DNA from 2 places in the Butyrivibrio sp. FC2001 genome. Region 2 is predicted to be linked to the other one. Evidence: riboswitches for the same ligand, from Rfam matches in the RefSeq annotation. Region 2 holds a riboswitch; the other holds the start of a gene.

Region 1 (7,377 bases), on a different contig from region 2:
GCCATGAATGAGACCATAGAGAATGAGAATTCCACAATCAGAGTAGGAGACGAGATCATAGTAACAGTTCCCGAACCGGAGCTTTCAGTGGTCTACACTACCCAGCAGTACTACGAAGAGGACTATGAGGCTGATATAATTTATAAGGATAATGATTCCTGGTATACGACAAGACAGGAAGTTGTACAGGAGCCTTCAGCAGGTCATAGAAAGGTAGTAGCTAAGCTTTCTTATGTAAATAACAGTGAGATAGGCCGCGATATTCAGAAGGAAGAGGTGACCTATGAGGCAGTTCCAAAAATCATTGAGAGAGGAACTATAGTGCCTCCTACATATATCAAGCCTATTTCCGGAGGAAGACAGTCATCAGGATTTGGAAGAAGAAGTGCGCCTACCAAGGGAGCAAGCACATTCCACAAGGGTATAGACTGGGCTACACCTGTAGGTACAGCGGTTATGGCATCCAATGCGGGCGTTGTTACAAGAGCCGGTTGGGGTAGAGGATATGGATATGTTGTCTATATCAGCCATTCTGATGGAAGAGAGACCAGATACGGACATCTGTCCAAGATTCTTGTTAAGCCCGGACAGTCAGTATCTCAGGGCCAGAAGATAGCACTTAGTGGTAACACTGGTGTCAGTACCGGAGCGCATCTCCACTTCGAGATATTGATAAATGGCTCGCAGGTTAATCCGCTTAATTACCTGAATTAACCCTTCCGATTTTACAAATGCGTTTATTTGTGGTATAACATAAGCCGTTAATAAAAATAGGGGAGAAAGTTTATCAACTAGTAAATTCACAAAGGCGTGAATATTAGGAAATTATGGAAAAATACGTTATTAAAGGTGGAACACCACTTGTAGGAGAGGTCGAGATTGGTGGTGCGAAGAATGCTGCACTTGCTATTCTGGCAGCAGCTTCCATGACTGATGAGACTGTATATATTGATAATATGCCTGATGAAGCAGACACTAATGTAATGCTTCAGGCCATGGAGAGCATTGGAGTCCTTATTAAGAGAACAGGGCGTCATTCTGTTATAATCAATGCATCTCAGGTTAGTTCTTTTAGAATTGAAAATGAATTCATTAAGAAAATAAGGGCATCATACTATATGCTTGGAGCATTTCTTGGAAAATACAAGAATGCTCAGGTTGTGTTGCCTGGTGGCTGTAATATAGGTCTTAGACCTATCGATCAGCATATCAAGGGCTTCACTGCACTTGGAGCTAACGTAGCTATCGAGCACGGCATGATAAATGCGCATGCTGATAAGCTTGTAGCTAATCATATTTATCTTGATATAGCCAGTGTTGGTGCGACTATCAATATTATGATGGCTGCATCAATGGCAGAAGGTAAGACTATTATCGAGAATGCCGCTAAGGAGCCTCATGTAGTTGATCTTGCCAACTTCCTTAACAGTATGGGTGCTGATATCAAGGGTGCCGGTACTGATATTATCAGAATTAAGGGTGTTGAGAAGCTTCATGGTACAGAGTACACAATTATCCCTGACCAGATTGAGGCCGGAACATTCATGATGGCTGCAGCAGCTACTAAGGGTGATGTTACAATCAAGAATGTCATCCCTAAGCACTTAGAGTCTATTAGTGCTAAGCTTATCGAGATGGGATGTCAGGTTCTTGAATCTGATGATGCGGTAAGAGTAGTAGCTACCAAGCGTACTAAGAGTGTTCACGTTAAGACACTGCCATATCCCGGATATCCTACGGATATGCAGCCTCAGATTACAGTTGTTCTGGGACTTGCAAGTGGAATCAGTCTTGTTACAGAGTCTCTTTTCGAGAATCGTTTTAAATACGTTGATGAGCTTACCAGAATGGGAGCCAATATCAAGGTTGAAGGAAGTACAGCTATTATTGAAGGCGTTGATCAGTATACTGGAGCAGAGGTTGCTGCACCTGATCTTCGTGCCGGAGCTGCACTTGTTATTGCCGGACTTACAGCTGAGGGCTTTACTACTGTAGAGGACATCAGATACATCGAGAGAGGTTACGAGGACCTCGATATGAAGCTTCGTGAGCTTGGTGCTCAGATCCAGAAGGTTGATACAGATAAAGAGCTTCAGAAGTTCAAGCTTAGATTTGCATAATTAAAACGCCGCAGAGTTGCGGCGTTTTTTCTATACTATAATACTATTTTTATTACAAAATTTCCTCGATATACAGATTCGAGTGCTGAGACAGATCCAGATAATCGTTGTCGATCTTAATCGTAGGTTTGGACAGATGATCCCTGTTTATGAAAATAATCTCGCCTTCCCTGCCGTCATTTAATCTTACCCTGTTGAGCAGATACGTATTAACAATATTCTGAAGGAAGGTCATGATGGCATTTGTGTCGTACTTCTGCAATCCCTCAGATTCAAACATCTCAATTGCAATAAACGGACAAAGAGGATCTCTGTACACTCTTGCTGAGGTCATGGCATCATATACATCCGCAATAGATACGCACTTTGCAAAGAAATCTATCTGAGGGCCTTTCAGGTGTGCGGGATATCCAGTACCATCGCAGCGCTCGTGGTGCATAAGCGCAGCGTTTTTTACGTGATCACTAAGATCAAGGTCTGTAAGGATCATATACCCCTGAGCGGGATGAGTCTGAACTACTGAGTATTCATCGGAACTAAGCCCTGACGGTTTTGTAATGATCTCATTTGGAATAAGCAGTTTTCCGATATCGTGAAGGAGACCTGCCTCTGTGAGAATCATAATATCATCGTCACTCATTTTTAGCCACTGGCCCAGAATATTGCATATCATGGCAACGCTTATACAATGAACATAGGTGGCGTCATCATAAGTTCTCAGGCTGTGGAGCATATCAAACAGATTGGATGAACTGTTCCCCTTGCGAACCAGATCATAAATAGGAGATATGATAGAATCGATATCAAAATGCTCCTTGTCGTTTATGAGATCTCCGATACCTGCCTTGAATTTTGAGGCGCAGTCTTCGAAGTCTTTTTTAAATTCTTTGAATTCTTGGGTTTGACGCAGTCTTGCTGCATAAGAACGGCTGTTGTCCTGTGGGGAGACCATCTCTTCCGGAGGGTCTTCAACAAGAACATTCAATACGGAATAAAAAGATAATTTAGTAATGGCCTGGTTATCCAGCACGCAACCCTTGGGCAATATAAGCTGATTATTATCATGCGCATACACATTGTCCGACAAGATCATGCCAGGAACCAGTTTTTTAGTAATCAATCTTTTCATAAAGAAGGCGCCTCTTTGACAGTCATCAGTGAATATAGATACAAATTAATCTTATGGTTCACTAATGTAAAAGTCAAGAAAGGCGCCATTTTCATGCTATAAAAAAACGATAAACAAATTATAAACGGCTATATAATCATGCTTCAGATTCAGTCTCTGCTTTTCTGGTTGATACGATTGTTGTGTTTTTAAGAATAGGACTGATCTTTTTGTATACGAGAATTGTGATAGTACTTAATACGCCGCCCTTTAAGAGGTTTATGGGAGCAACTGCGAAAAGAACAAATGTAAACATGTTGCTGATTGCAGGATTGATAGCTGTTCCCATACCAATCAAAGCATCAAGTGGCATGCCATAGAGCTTTGCAAATGCAGGAAGAAGATAGAATGCATTAAGTGAGCTTCCTACGATTGTGATTATCATTGTTGCTGTAAGACATGAAATAAATGCTGTCTGGCGGTTCTTTTTGAAGATATAAATGATTGAAGCGGGAAGTACATAGCTGCAGCCTACTACAAAGTTTGCAAGCTCTCCGATAAATGCTGTCTGTGTTCCGTTAATGATAAGGTTTAAAAGGATTTTGATAAACTCGATCATAACGCCTGTCATAGGGCCGAATGCGAAACCACCGATCACTGCAGGGAGATCTGAGAGGTCAAGCTTGTAAAAGCTTGGAGCAAAGGGCATCGGAATTTCAAAGAGCATCAGCACTGCAGATATAGCAGAGAAGATACCGATGATAACCATTTTTCTGGTGCTCAATCCTGGATTTTCCTCACCGGTCTTTTTGGCAACATAGTTCTCTGCCAGTCTTGCTGCTACGAACATAGTGACAATTAACAGAATGAAAATCGATACGAGAACGGTATTTTCTGCAATTGAAGCTAATAAATTGTTTTTCATGGTGTTTTCCTCCTGATTATGTCGGGGAGGATAATGACTAGACTACGCGCGCTCTATCTTGAAATAAAAAACGAACCAACATAGATGCTGATTCGGGAATAGAAATAAAACGCATCTTCTATCATCCAGACTATACTGTCGGTTTTGGAATTTCACCAAATCGGCCGCCGAAGCGGTTCGCGGACTTCTGATAACAGTCACCGCCGGTAGGGAATTACACCCTGCCCCGAAGATTATTTTTACTAGTCCCATTATATAACAGATGTAGTCGGCGTCAATACCTTTTCCTGTCCGACTTGCTTTTTTTCAGACGCTGGAATATTCTGATTATATGAGTACAATATTAGAAACAAATTCATCGGAGGAAACCTTCGAGTTCGGAAAAAGAATAGGAGAGACCGCTGCGCCCGGATCAGTTTATACACTGATAGGAGATCTTGGCGTGGGCAAAACCGTCCTGACACAGGGAGTAGCTGCAGGACTTGGAATAGAGGGACCTGTCAACAGCCCTACCTTTACAATACTTCAGGTTTATGATGAGGGACGAATCCCTTTTTATCACTTTGACGTTTACAGAATTGGTGATGTCAGTGAGATGGATGAAATAGGATATGAGGACTATTTCTATGGACAGGGACTGTGCTTTATTGAATGGGCCAATCTTATAGAAGATATTCTCCCTGAAAAATACACGGAGATATGCATTGAGAAAGATCTGAAGAAAGGAACAGACTATCGCCGCATCACACTTGAGACGATAGATAATAGATAAAATATGAAAATTCTTGCACTTGATACATCCGGTCTTGTATGCAGCGTCGCCGTTATGGAGGACGACAGACTTCTCTCCGAGTTTTCAATCCAGCACAAGATTACACATTCAGAGCTTCTTCTTCCTATGATGGAGGAGATTAAGAAGAGAATAGCACTTGACCTTAACACAATAGATGCTGTTGCTGTTTCAGCAGGCCCGGGTTCTTTCACAGGCCTTCGCATAGGCTGTGCAACTGCCAAGGGACTCTGTCTTGCAATGGACAAGCCTCTTGTAGCGGTGCCGACTCTTGATGCCATGGCGTATCAGTTTTATGGAAGTGAAAATGTGATATGCCCCATGATGGACGCCAGAAGAAGCCAGGTTTATACAGGAATCTACACCTTTGTTCCGGAAAAGGAAGATGAGAAACATTTTGAAACATACTTTTCAATGAAGACAATCAAGGCTCAGGCAGCGATGGCTGTAGAGGATATTGCAGAGGAGCTCAATAATATAGGAAAAACGGTTGTCCTTCTTGGCGATGGAATACCGGTATACAGAGATAAGCTTGAGAAGCTTTTGAAGGTGAACTATATAGTAGCGCCTGCTCACATGAACAGGCAAAGGGCTTCAGCACTTGCTGCTCTTGCACAGATATATTTACGTGACGGAAAAACTGTGGATGCAGACAGCTTTTCACCCGAATACTTAAGGGCATCACAGGCAGAGCGAGAGGCCGCTGAGAAGAAGGCCGGCGGGGATGCGCAGAAGGCATCTGAGAATAAGACAGATAAGAAAAATAAAAAAGGAAATGATTCTATTTATATAAGAGACCTCAAGGCTGAGGATATAACTGCAGCTGCACAGCTTGAAGCAGTCAGTCTTGGAAGCGAGGCCTGGAGCGAGAAACAGCTCCTTGAAGCCAGCGTTCTTGACGATACTGTTTATCTTGTTGCGGAAAAAGCAGGAAATGTAGTAGGATTATGCGGTGTTCGCAATATTTCAGGAGAAGGCGAAATTACCAATGTATCCGTAGCTTCAGAGTGCAGAGGAAGAGGCATAGCCTACGATATGCTTGAAAAGCTCCTTCTTAGAGGAAGGGCAATCGGATGCGGCGATTTCACGCTCGAAGTAAGAGCCGGAAATGTTGCAGCAAGAGGATTATATGAGAAACTTGGATTTGTAAATGAGGGTGCAAGACCCGGATTTTACGATGGTCCAAAGGAAGATGCAATAATATATTGGAAGAGAAATAGTACGAATGATTGATGTATGTCTACTTGGAACGGGTGGCATGATGCCGCTTCCGAACAGATATCTTACGGCACTTATGGTGCGTTATAACGGTAAAAGCATGCTTATAGATTGTGGTGAGGGCACGCAGATCGCCATGAAAAAAAGGGGATGGAGTCCCAAGCCCATCGACATGATATGCTTTACCCACTACCATGCGGATCATATTTCAGGACTTCCCGGAATGCTTTTGACCATGGGAAATGCTGAGAGAACAGAGCCGCTTTTAATGGTAGGCCCCAAAGGACTTGAGAGGGTAGTGAAGGCACTCCGGACCATTGCGCCAGAGCTTCCTTTTCAGATCGAGTTCCACGAGATTTCCGGAGATGAGGACGAACTCACACTGCCGGGAATGCCTGAGTTTAAGATCAAAGCCTTTAAGGTAAATCACAATATCACATGCTACGGCTATTCAATGCAGCTTGCAAGAACAGGTAAATTCAATGTTGAAGCTGCAAGAGCCAATGGAATAGAACAGAAATACTGGAATCCGCTCCAGAAGGGGGAGATCATCCATACTGATGACGGAAGAACCTTCACCCCTGACATGGTATTGGGTGAAGACAGAAAAGGACTGCATCTTACATATGTTACAGATTCAAGACCTACAGACGGAATTATAAAAAATGCTGAAGGGTCAGATCTTTTCATATGTGAAGGAATGTACGGCGAGCCTGAAAAATTGCAGAAGGCTAAAGAAAACAGGCATATGACAATATATGAGGCAGCGGAACTTGCGAAGAAAGCAGGGGTAAAGGAAATGTGGCTTACACATTACAGCCCGTCCCTTGTTAATCCCAAGGAATATCTGCCTGAGGCAAAAAAGATTTTTAGTAATACAGTTGCAGCAAAAGATGGCAAGGCTGTGACGTTAAGGTTTGAGGAAGATTCATAAATTATTGTACTTTTTTATGAGGAGGCACAATGAACGAGTCTACGAAGGGCGGTATTATTAGATCTGTCATACTGATGGTTCTGGCTGCAGTTGTTGTACTAGGCGTCTTTTTGATATTTACAAGGAGAGGCAGTAATACCAATACAACTACAGAAGAAACAGAGCTTACAGAGGTTCAGAAAATTACCACAATAGACCTTACAAAGAATTACCCCAAGACACCTCCGACAGTGGTGGATCTTTATGCTCGTACCATGAAGGTTATGTACAAGCAGCAATACA
Region 2 (7,377 bases):
GATCAATAGAGGAGATACCGGGTGGCGTGAGGATTCACGTTTTTTCAGAAGACTGACACGAAGCTACGGGATCAGAACAGGAAAAGCTGCACGCAAATTACAGCACAGGCTGCTGCGACTATTAAACCGGCTGCAATGAGCTTTGTTTTGTAGGTGCTTACGTTTTTGTAGCGTCCGTTATATTCGACGGTATCTATGACCTTATATTTTTTGTCAGGAACGTTCAATTTTCCCATAATGTTAGTCCTCCCTATAGAGCGAAGATGCACAGTGTGCATGCGCTCAGACTTTTCATTTTGAAAATGATAGCTTTAAAATGTGTTCAAAATGGGGAGGAGAGATAAAACATTTATAAAAAAAGCTTGTAAAAAATATAATGCGAACGACAGGAATAGTGAGAGAAACGCAGATTTATGAAGGATTTTAACAGATTAAAAGAGGAGTGCCTGAGGGAGATTGCCGATTGCGGAATCGAGATCGGGCAGGTGAAATCATGGACGATCAACTCCAGAGCCATGAGCAGATGGGGCCAGTGCAGGAAGGAAGTTGACGGGACCTTTTCAATTCAGATATCGGACCGTTTGCTTGAGGACGACCGCATCACGGAAAAGGCCTGCAAGGAGACCATTATTCATGAGATTCTGCACACCTGCAAGGGTTGCATGACGCATCAGGGAAAATGGAAGACCTACGCGGATATGATGAATCTCAGATATGGCTACAATATTAAGCGTATAACCCGCGGCGAGGAAAAGGGTGTCGAGAACTACAAACCCAAGCAGATGGCTGTGAAATACATCATGACCTGCGGTGGATGCGGCGCGACGATTTACAGAAAACGGAGCAGTAAGTTTACCAGAAATTACAGGAACTACAGCTGCACAAGATGCGGAGCTGTGGCCTGGAGCAGGAAGACGGTAAAGTAGTTTTATGATGATTGTTTGAAGCCTTGATATGGTGAGGAGCAAATAGATTTGATAGGATAATAAAGGCGTTATGGAGGTGGGAAAATGAGTTCATTAAAATATCATGCTGGAGATATTACAAAGCTGGCAGTTGATGCAATAGTTAATGCGGCTAACTCAAGTCTGTTGGGCGGTGGCGGAGTTGACGGATGCATTCACAGGGCAGCAGGTCCTGAGCTTCTAGCAGAGTGCAGAACTCTGAACGGATGCAGAACCGGTGAAGCTAAGATTACGGCAGGGTACAAGCTTCCTGCGAAGCATGTCATTCACACCGTGGGTCCGATATATAGTGGTCGCGCTTCCGATGCGCAGGATCTTAGAAACTGCTACTGGAACAGCCTGGAGCTTGCGAAGGCAAATGATCTTCACAGCATAGCTTTTCCGGGAATTTCAACGGGAGTATACGGTTATCCCAAGAAGGATGCTGCAAAGATCGCGCTTGAAACAGTTAGTGAATGGCTTGAGGCTAATCCGGATTATGAGATGGAGATAACCATCGTCAATTTTTCAGAAGAGGATTATCTTATCTATCAGACGGTTGCAGCCGAGCTGGGATGAGAAATCATCCGGAGTGTGGGGACTCCAATAGGGATGATGTGTGAATGTGTATGCTTGTGAGAGCATGCCGGAATGTTGTTATGTATTAAGTTTGTAGAGGGAATGAAAAGTATGGGATTAAATGGTTTGGTAATTGGATTTGTGGTTTTGATTTTGCTTACCGCTCTTCGCGGAAGGGACAGAGGACTGTACGGAATATTGTACGGCATTATGACCTGGGCGATGGTGATTATTCTTCTGCCGACAGCCACGGTGCGTGTATCCGATAAGCTTGGTGAGCATGAAGAGGTACGAGCTAAGGTTGAAGAGGCAGTTGATCCTTATGTGGACGTGATCGCAGTTGGATTTATCTCTGACAAGATCAGCGGTATGGTTGCGGAGTCGGGACTTCTTAATGATTCTCTTAAGGGTATTGAGGGAAGTGAAGAGCTGTTGAAGGAGTATGAGAAGATGGCTCTTGGCGAGGAGCTTGATGCCGATAAGGTGAAGGATATGATCTTCGGTGAGGGTAGTGATATTGAAAAGCTTAGTGATAGTCTGAAGCTGGGTGATGGGGTTAAGTTGCCGTCTATTGTCAGGGATCAGGCTAAGGCTATCATTGTAGACTATGTAATTTATTTGATTTCAGTTGTCATCGGTTATATCTTAATTAAGCTACTGGCTGCCTTTGCAGGAATGTTCATCAAGAGCTTCCTGTCAGACCATAAGCGCTCCGACATCGATAACCTTGGCATTCTGTGGGGATTCGCCGAGGGTGTTCTCTATGTGTTTGTTGCACTTCTTCTTGTGTCAGCTGTGGCCCAGACCGGATTTGGCAAACTTATGGTGGCCATGGTCACCCAGAATAATATTTTGAAGTATATGTACGAGAATAATGTGCTGAGATTTGTGTTGGAGAATATGCCGAAGATTTGAGGCGGGATGTAATATTGGAATATTTGTTGGGAATATTCGTTAGTAATGGTGAGCGGTAGCCGTAGGGCTGCCGCTTTTTAATGATATAGGAAATTTCTCCGAAATTCCTATATCATAAAAAGCGCTCCGCTATGGATGCGCACTCGCGCGATAGGAATATGTTGCCTTCAGCAACCGCGCTCGGCGCGAGAATGTCGCAAGCGACATTCTTTCTTGTTGCTTTTTTGTGTGGTGGAGGGATTTGTTGATGGGAGCAGGATGATATATGGTTGTTGGCTGAAATTTGTTGTTGGGGAGGGTAATAGTTGGGGAGTGTTCATCCGATAGGGACTATTTTGGATGAACAGACGTAAATCAAGTTGAGATTATGAGGGAGCGTTCGCCCAGTAGGGGAAATATTTGTGAAATAGGTGTAACGCTTGAATAAGAAAATTAACGGAATTACGTTTGTAGTACGCCGATACCTCTTTCAACAAGATTTCTGACTGAAAAAAGTATGCGGGGGAGAAAAGCTAGAAGTGTGGGAAAGCTGATAGGGGCTGAAAAGTTCAGTCAACCTTCCGGTAAGAAAGAATTCTGGCGTAAAGGGGTTCAGAAATGTATTCTGTTATCCGTGAAGCGTTACGTCAATAGAGCACAAAAGAGAGCAATAGACTGAAAAACACACCAATTTATGGTATAAACATGTGGGGGGAAAAATAATAGAGTTTCGTTGACACAAGCGATTTAATGCTTTTAAATTGCACTTAATTGAATAAGCTATCTTCAGGGCAGGGTGCGATTCCCTACCGGCGGTAAAGCCCGCGAGCCGAAAGGCATGATCCGGTGAGATTCCGGGGCCGACAGTATAGTCTGGATGGAAGAAGATGTGATACTTTTTAGCATGTTTGTCCCTGAGAATATTTATGTTCTCAGGGATTTTTATATCACCGGAAATTTTCGAAACGGCGGTGATGGGCTGGATGAATGTCCTATAAATGCAGAGAGTAACGTGAATGTCCTGAATAGTAATGTTCAGGACTTTTTCTTTTGTTGCACAAGACCGGCAAGCGAATGGATGCTTGCATACAAATTCATTTGCCGGTTGTAAGAACATGGAGCACGAAGTGCGGAATGTTCGTGTGCGAAATCGAGTAGGAGTCAGCCTACTCGATTTAGAAATACCTTCTGAAGGCTTATAAAAGGAAAAGGTTCCGCTATGGATTTTTATCCGGAAATGAAGCGGACAGCGGGGAGATATGCGAAGAAGTAAAGGGGAATGAAGGTATGAACGATGAAATGTATATGAGGCGGGCGTTGGAACTGGCCGTCAGGGGACGGGGGTACACGAATCCCAATCCCATGGTGGGTGCGGTGATTGTGAAAGATGGAAGAATAATCGGCGAGGGCTACCATGAAAAGTACGGGCAGCTTCATGCTGAGAGGAATGCGCTGAAGAACTGCACCGAGAGTGCGGAGGGCGCCACGATATATGTGACCTTGGAGCCGTGCTGTCATTACGGGAAAACTCCTCCCTGCACCGAGGCCATCATAGAGAGCGGAATTAAAAGAGTTGTTGTGGGGATGCTGGACGTAAATCCTGTGGTTGCAGGCAATGGGGTGCGAATCCTGGAGGAACACGGAATCGAAGTAACCGTGGGAGTCTTGGAGGAGGAATGCCGAAAACTGAACAAGATTTTTATTAAATATATTTCTGAAAAAATCCCTTTTGTAACAATGAAATATGCCATGACATCCGATGGGAAAATTGCGACGGTGACCGGCCAGTCAAAGTGGATAACCGGCACAAGTTCCAGGGAAAATGTGCATAGAACAAGACACGCCATGATGGGCATCATGGTGGGAGTCGGGACAGTGATAGTAGATGATCCCATGCTGGATGTGAGATTGTCGGAGTTTGCAGAAGGAAGTACCTCAATAGATAGTGCATCAAAAGAAAAGGGGAACATTTGCGACAGGGAATCCAGAGAACCCATGAACCCCATAAGAATCATCTGTGACAGCAATCTGTGCACACCGCCCGATGCAAGAGTGGTGCGTACTGCAAAGGATATCAGAACCATAATCGCTACGGTTTCCGATGATGCTGAAAAGATAAAAATGTTTGAGGACAAGGGCTGTGAGGTTGTAAAGGTTGATGCTTTTAACGGAAAGGTTGATCTTAAAAAGCTCATGATAATACTTGGCGAAATAGGTATAGACAGCATTCTTCTTGAAGGCGGTGGAGAGCTGAATTTCAGTGCCATGAAGGCGCAGATAGTTGATGAGGTTCAGATTTACATGGCGCCAAAGATTTTCGGAGGGTGCGCGAAGTCACCGGTTGGAGGTAGAGGAATCGAGAACATTGATGAGGCTGTGAAGCTTAACCCCATTAAGGTGGAAATGTTTGACGGTGATATTTTCATAGAGAATGAGGTGATCTATGGGGATGAAGCCATGAACATTAGCGGTGGTGAATTGCAGCCAGGAATGGAGGCGCTATGTTTACAGGCATAATTGAAGAGATAGGGAAAGTGCAGTCCCTTAAAAGGGACAGTAAAGAGAGCCACCTGGTGATAGGAGCAACGAAGGTTCTTGAGGATGTTCATATAGGTGACAGCATCGCTGTGAATGGGGTGTGCCTTACGGTTGTCAGCTTTTCATCAGGGGGGTTCACAGTTGATGTGATGAATGAGACCTTTATGAGGTCCAGCCTTGGGCAGCTTCGAGTTGGCGAGGAGGTCAATCTGGAGAGGGCCATGGCTGCAAATGGCAGGTTTGGCGGGCACATCGTCAGCGGTCACATCGACGGCACGGGAAGAATTAAGTCAGTGTTCGATGATGGCAATGCGAAGTGGTACGAGATCAGCGTAGGCTCAGAGCTCCTTGAGGGAATCGTGATGAAGGGCTCCGTTGCGATTGACGGAATCAGCCTCACGGTTGCCAGGGTGACTACTTCGAGCTTTGCGGTTTCGATTATTCCGCACACGCTTGATGCCACGATCCTAAGGGGGAAAAGGGCAGGCCAGGTTGTAAACATCGAGACCGACATGATCGGAAAATATATAAAAATGTTTGTGAAGGATGATAAGGGAAGGGAGAGCGTTTATGAAAAGATTAGTCGAGGAAGCTATTGAAGAGCTGAAAAGGGGTAAGCTGATCCTCGTCGTGGATGATGAGGACAGGGAAAACGAGGGGGATCTTATTTGTGCAGCGGAGTTTGCGACAACGGAAAATGTGAACTTCATGGCGAGCAAGGCGAAGGGACTTATCTGCATGCCTATGAGCAGTGAATATGCTGAGAGGCTGCAGTTTTATCCTATGACAAAGGTGAACACCGACAACCATGAGACTGCGTTTACAGTATCTATCGATCATAAGGATACCACCACTGGAATCTCAGCGAAGGAGCGTGGCCTGACTGCAAGAATGGTGGTTTCGGAAGATGCCACTGCTGCGGATTTTAGAAGACCGGGGCACATGTTTCCGCTTGTTGCAAAGGAAGGCGGAGTGCTGGTAAGGGGCGGTCACACCGAGGCGACAGTTGATCTTATGAGGCTTGCAGGCCTTAAGGAGTGCGGACTCTGTTGTGAGATCATGGCAGAGGACGGCTCCATGATGAGACGAAAAGAGCTTGAGAAATTCGCTTCTGAAAATGATCTCGTGATGATCACAATTGAGGAGCTCAAGGAATACCGCAAGATTTTTGACACTATAGTTGAGTGTTCTTCAATTGCGAAGATGCCCACAAAGTACGGTGAATTCATGGCTCACTGCTATGTAAACAAGATCACCGGAGAGCACCATGTGGCACTTGTTAAGGGCGACATCGGGGATGGCGAGGATGTGCTTTGCAGAGTTCATTCTGAGTGCCTCACAGGAGATGTGTTTGGTTCCATGAGATGCGACTGCGGTCAGCAGCTTGAGGCAGCCATGAAGATGATCGAGGAAGAGGGCAGAGGAATTCTTCTATACATGAGGCAGGAAGGAAGAGGCATCGGTCTTGTGAATAAGCTGAAGGCATACAAGCTTCAGGAGGAAGGAATGGATACTCTTGATGCCAACATCGCTTTGGGATTCCCCGGAGACCTCAGAGAGTACTACGTGGGAGCCCAGATTTTAAGGGAGATTGGAGTGAAGTCACTTAATTTACTGACCAATAATCCGGACAAGGTGTATCAGCTTAAGGACTACGGGATATCCATAAATAAGAGAGTGCCTATCGAAATAGAGGCCAATGTGTTTGACCTGTTTTACCTTCAGACAAAGAGAGCCAGAATGGGGCATCTCTTGAGAGTGTGATGGGGCAATTTTCATAAAGAAAAGATATGGGCGAAGCCCGAAATAAAAGGCATAAAAAATAAATTCAAAATAAAAAAACAACAGGAGGAGTTTTGATCATGAAAACATTCGAAGGAAAGTTAGTATCAGAGGGAATCAAGGTGGGAATTGTTGCTGCAAGGTTCAACGAGTTCATCACTTCAAAGCTTCTTGGAGGCGCAGTGGACGCACTCACAAGAGAGAACGTTAATGAGGATGATATAGATGTGGCCTGGGTTCCCGGCGCTTTTGAGATTCCGCTGGTGGCATCAAAAATGGCAAAGAGCGGAAAGTATGATGCAATCATCTGCCTTGGAGCAGTTATCCGTGGTTCAACCTCACATTACGATTATGTATGCGCTGAGGTGTCAAAGGGAATCGCGCAGGTCAGCTTAAATGAAGGACTTCCCGTGATGTTCGGCGTTCTTACAACTGACACGATCGAGCAGGCAATCGAGCGCGCAGGCACAAAGGCAGGTAACAAGGGCTTTGAGTGTGGTCAGGGTGCTATCGAGATGGTGAACGTCATCAGACAGATCGGAGCCTGAGAATATTTAGAGGGAATTATTCATCCTGCTATGGCGATGGAGCAGCGCTGGACTTATAATTACATAAAAGAAAGGAAGGTTACTTATGGAAA

What was found. Region 2 has a riboswitch for FMN ahead of ribD (bifunctional diaminohydroxyphosphoribosylaminopyrimidine deaminase/5-amino-6-(5-phosphoribosylamino)uracil reductase RibD). Riboswitches for the same ligand answer to the same signal wherever they lie in the genome.
Region 1: linked by a shared signal. The riboswitch ahead of G601_RS21510 (ECF transporter S component) and the one ahead of ribD (bifunctional diaminohydroxyphosphoribosylaminopyrimidine deaminase/5-amino-6-(5-phosphoribosylamino)uracil reductase RibD) in region 2 are both predicted to bind FMN.

What each region holds. Positions count from the first base shown of each region.
Region 1 covers NZ_AUJH01000003.1:438,326-445,702, forward strand. Annotated here, with positions in the region: gene G601_RS0101870 (peptidoglycan DD-metalloendopeptidase family protein) at 1-714, shown strand, start outside; gene G601_RS0101875 (UDP-N-acetylglucosamine 1-carboxyvinyltransferase) at 828-2,120, shown strand; gene G601_RS0101880 (HD-GYP domain-containing protein) at 2,173-3,249, opposite strand; gene G601_RS21510 (ECF transporter S component) at 3,386-4,153, opposite strand; FMN riboswitch at 4,263-4,391, opposite strand; gene tsaE (tRNA (adenosine(37)-N6)-threonylcarbamoyltransferase complex ATPase subunit type 1 TsaE) at 4,485-4,925, shown strand; gene tsaB (tRNA (adenosine(37)-N6)-threonylcarbamoyltransferase complex dimerization subunit type 1 TsaB) at 4,929-6,176, shown strand; gene G601_RS0101900 (ribonuclease Z) at 6,169-7,095, shown strand; gene G601_RS0101905 (DUF6715 family protein) at 7,125-7,377, shown strand, end outside.
Region 2 covers NZ_AUJH01000013.1:41,597-48,973, forward strand. Annotated here, with positions in the region: gene G601_RS22325 (hypothetical protein) at 1-56, shown strand, start outside; gene G601_RS26075 (hypothetical protein) at 72-236, opposite strand; gene G601_RS22330 (sprT domain-containing protein) at 414-926, shown strand; gene G601_RS0107210 (O-acetyl-ADP-ribose deacetylase) at 1,011-1,523, shown strand; gene G601_RS0107215 (hypothetical protein) at 1,635-2,438, shown strand; FMN riboswitch at 3,196-3,310, shown strand; gene ribD (bifunctional diaminohydroxyphosphoribosylaminopyrimidine deaminase/5-amino-6-(5-phosphoribosylamino)uracil reductase RibD) at 3,705-4,934, shown strand; gene ribE (riboflavin synthase) at 4,919-5,554, shown strand; gene G601_RS0107240 (bifunctional 3,4-dihydroxy-2-butanone-4-phosphate synthase/GTP cyclohydrolase II) at 5,526-6,719, shown strand; gene ribH (6,7-dimethyl-8-ribityllumazine synthase) at 6,818-7,285, shown strand; gene G601_RS0107250 (hypothetical protein) at 7,371-7,377, shown strand, end outside.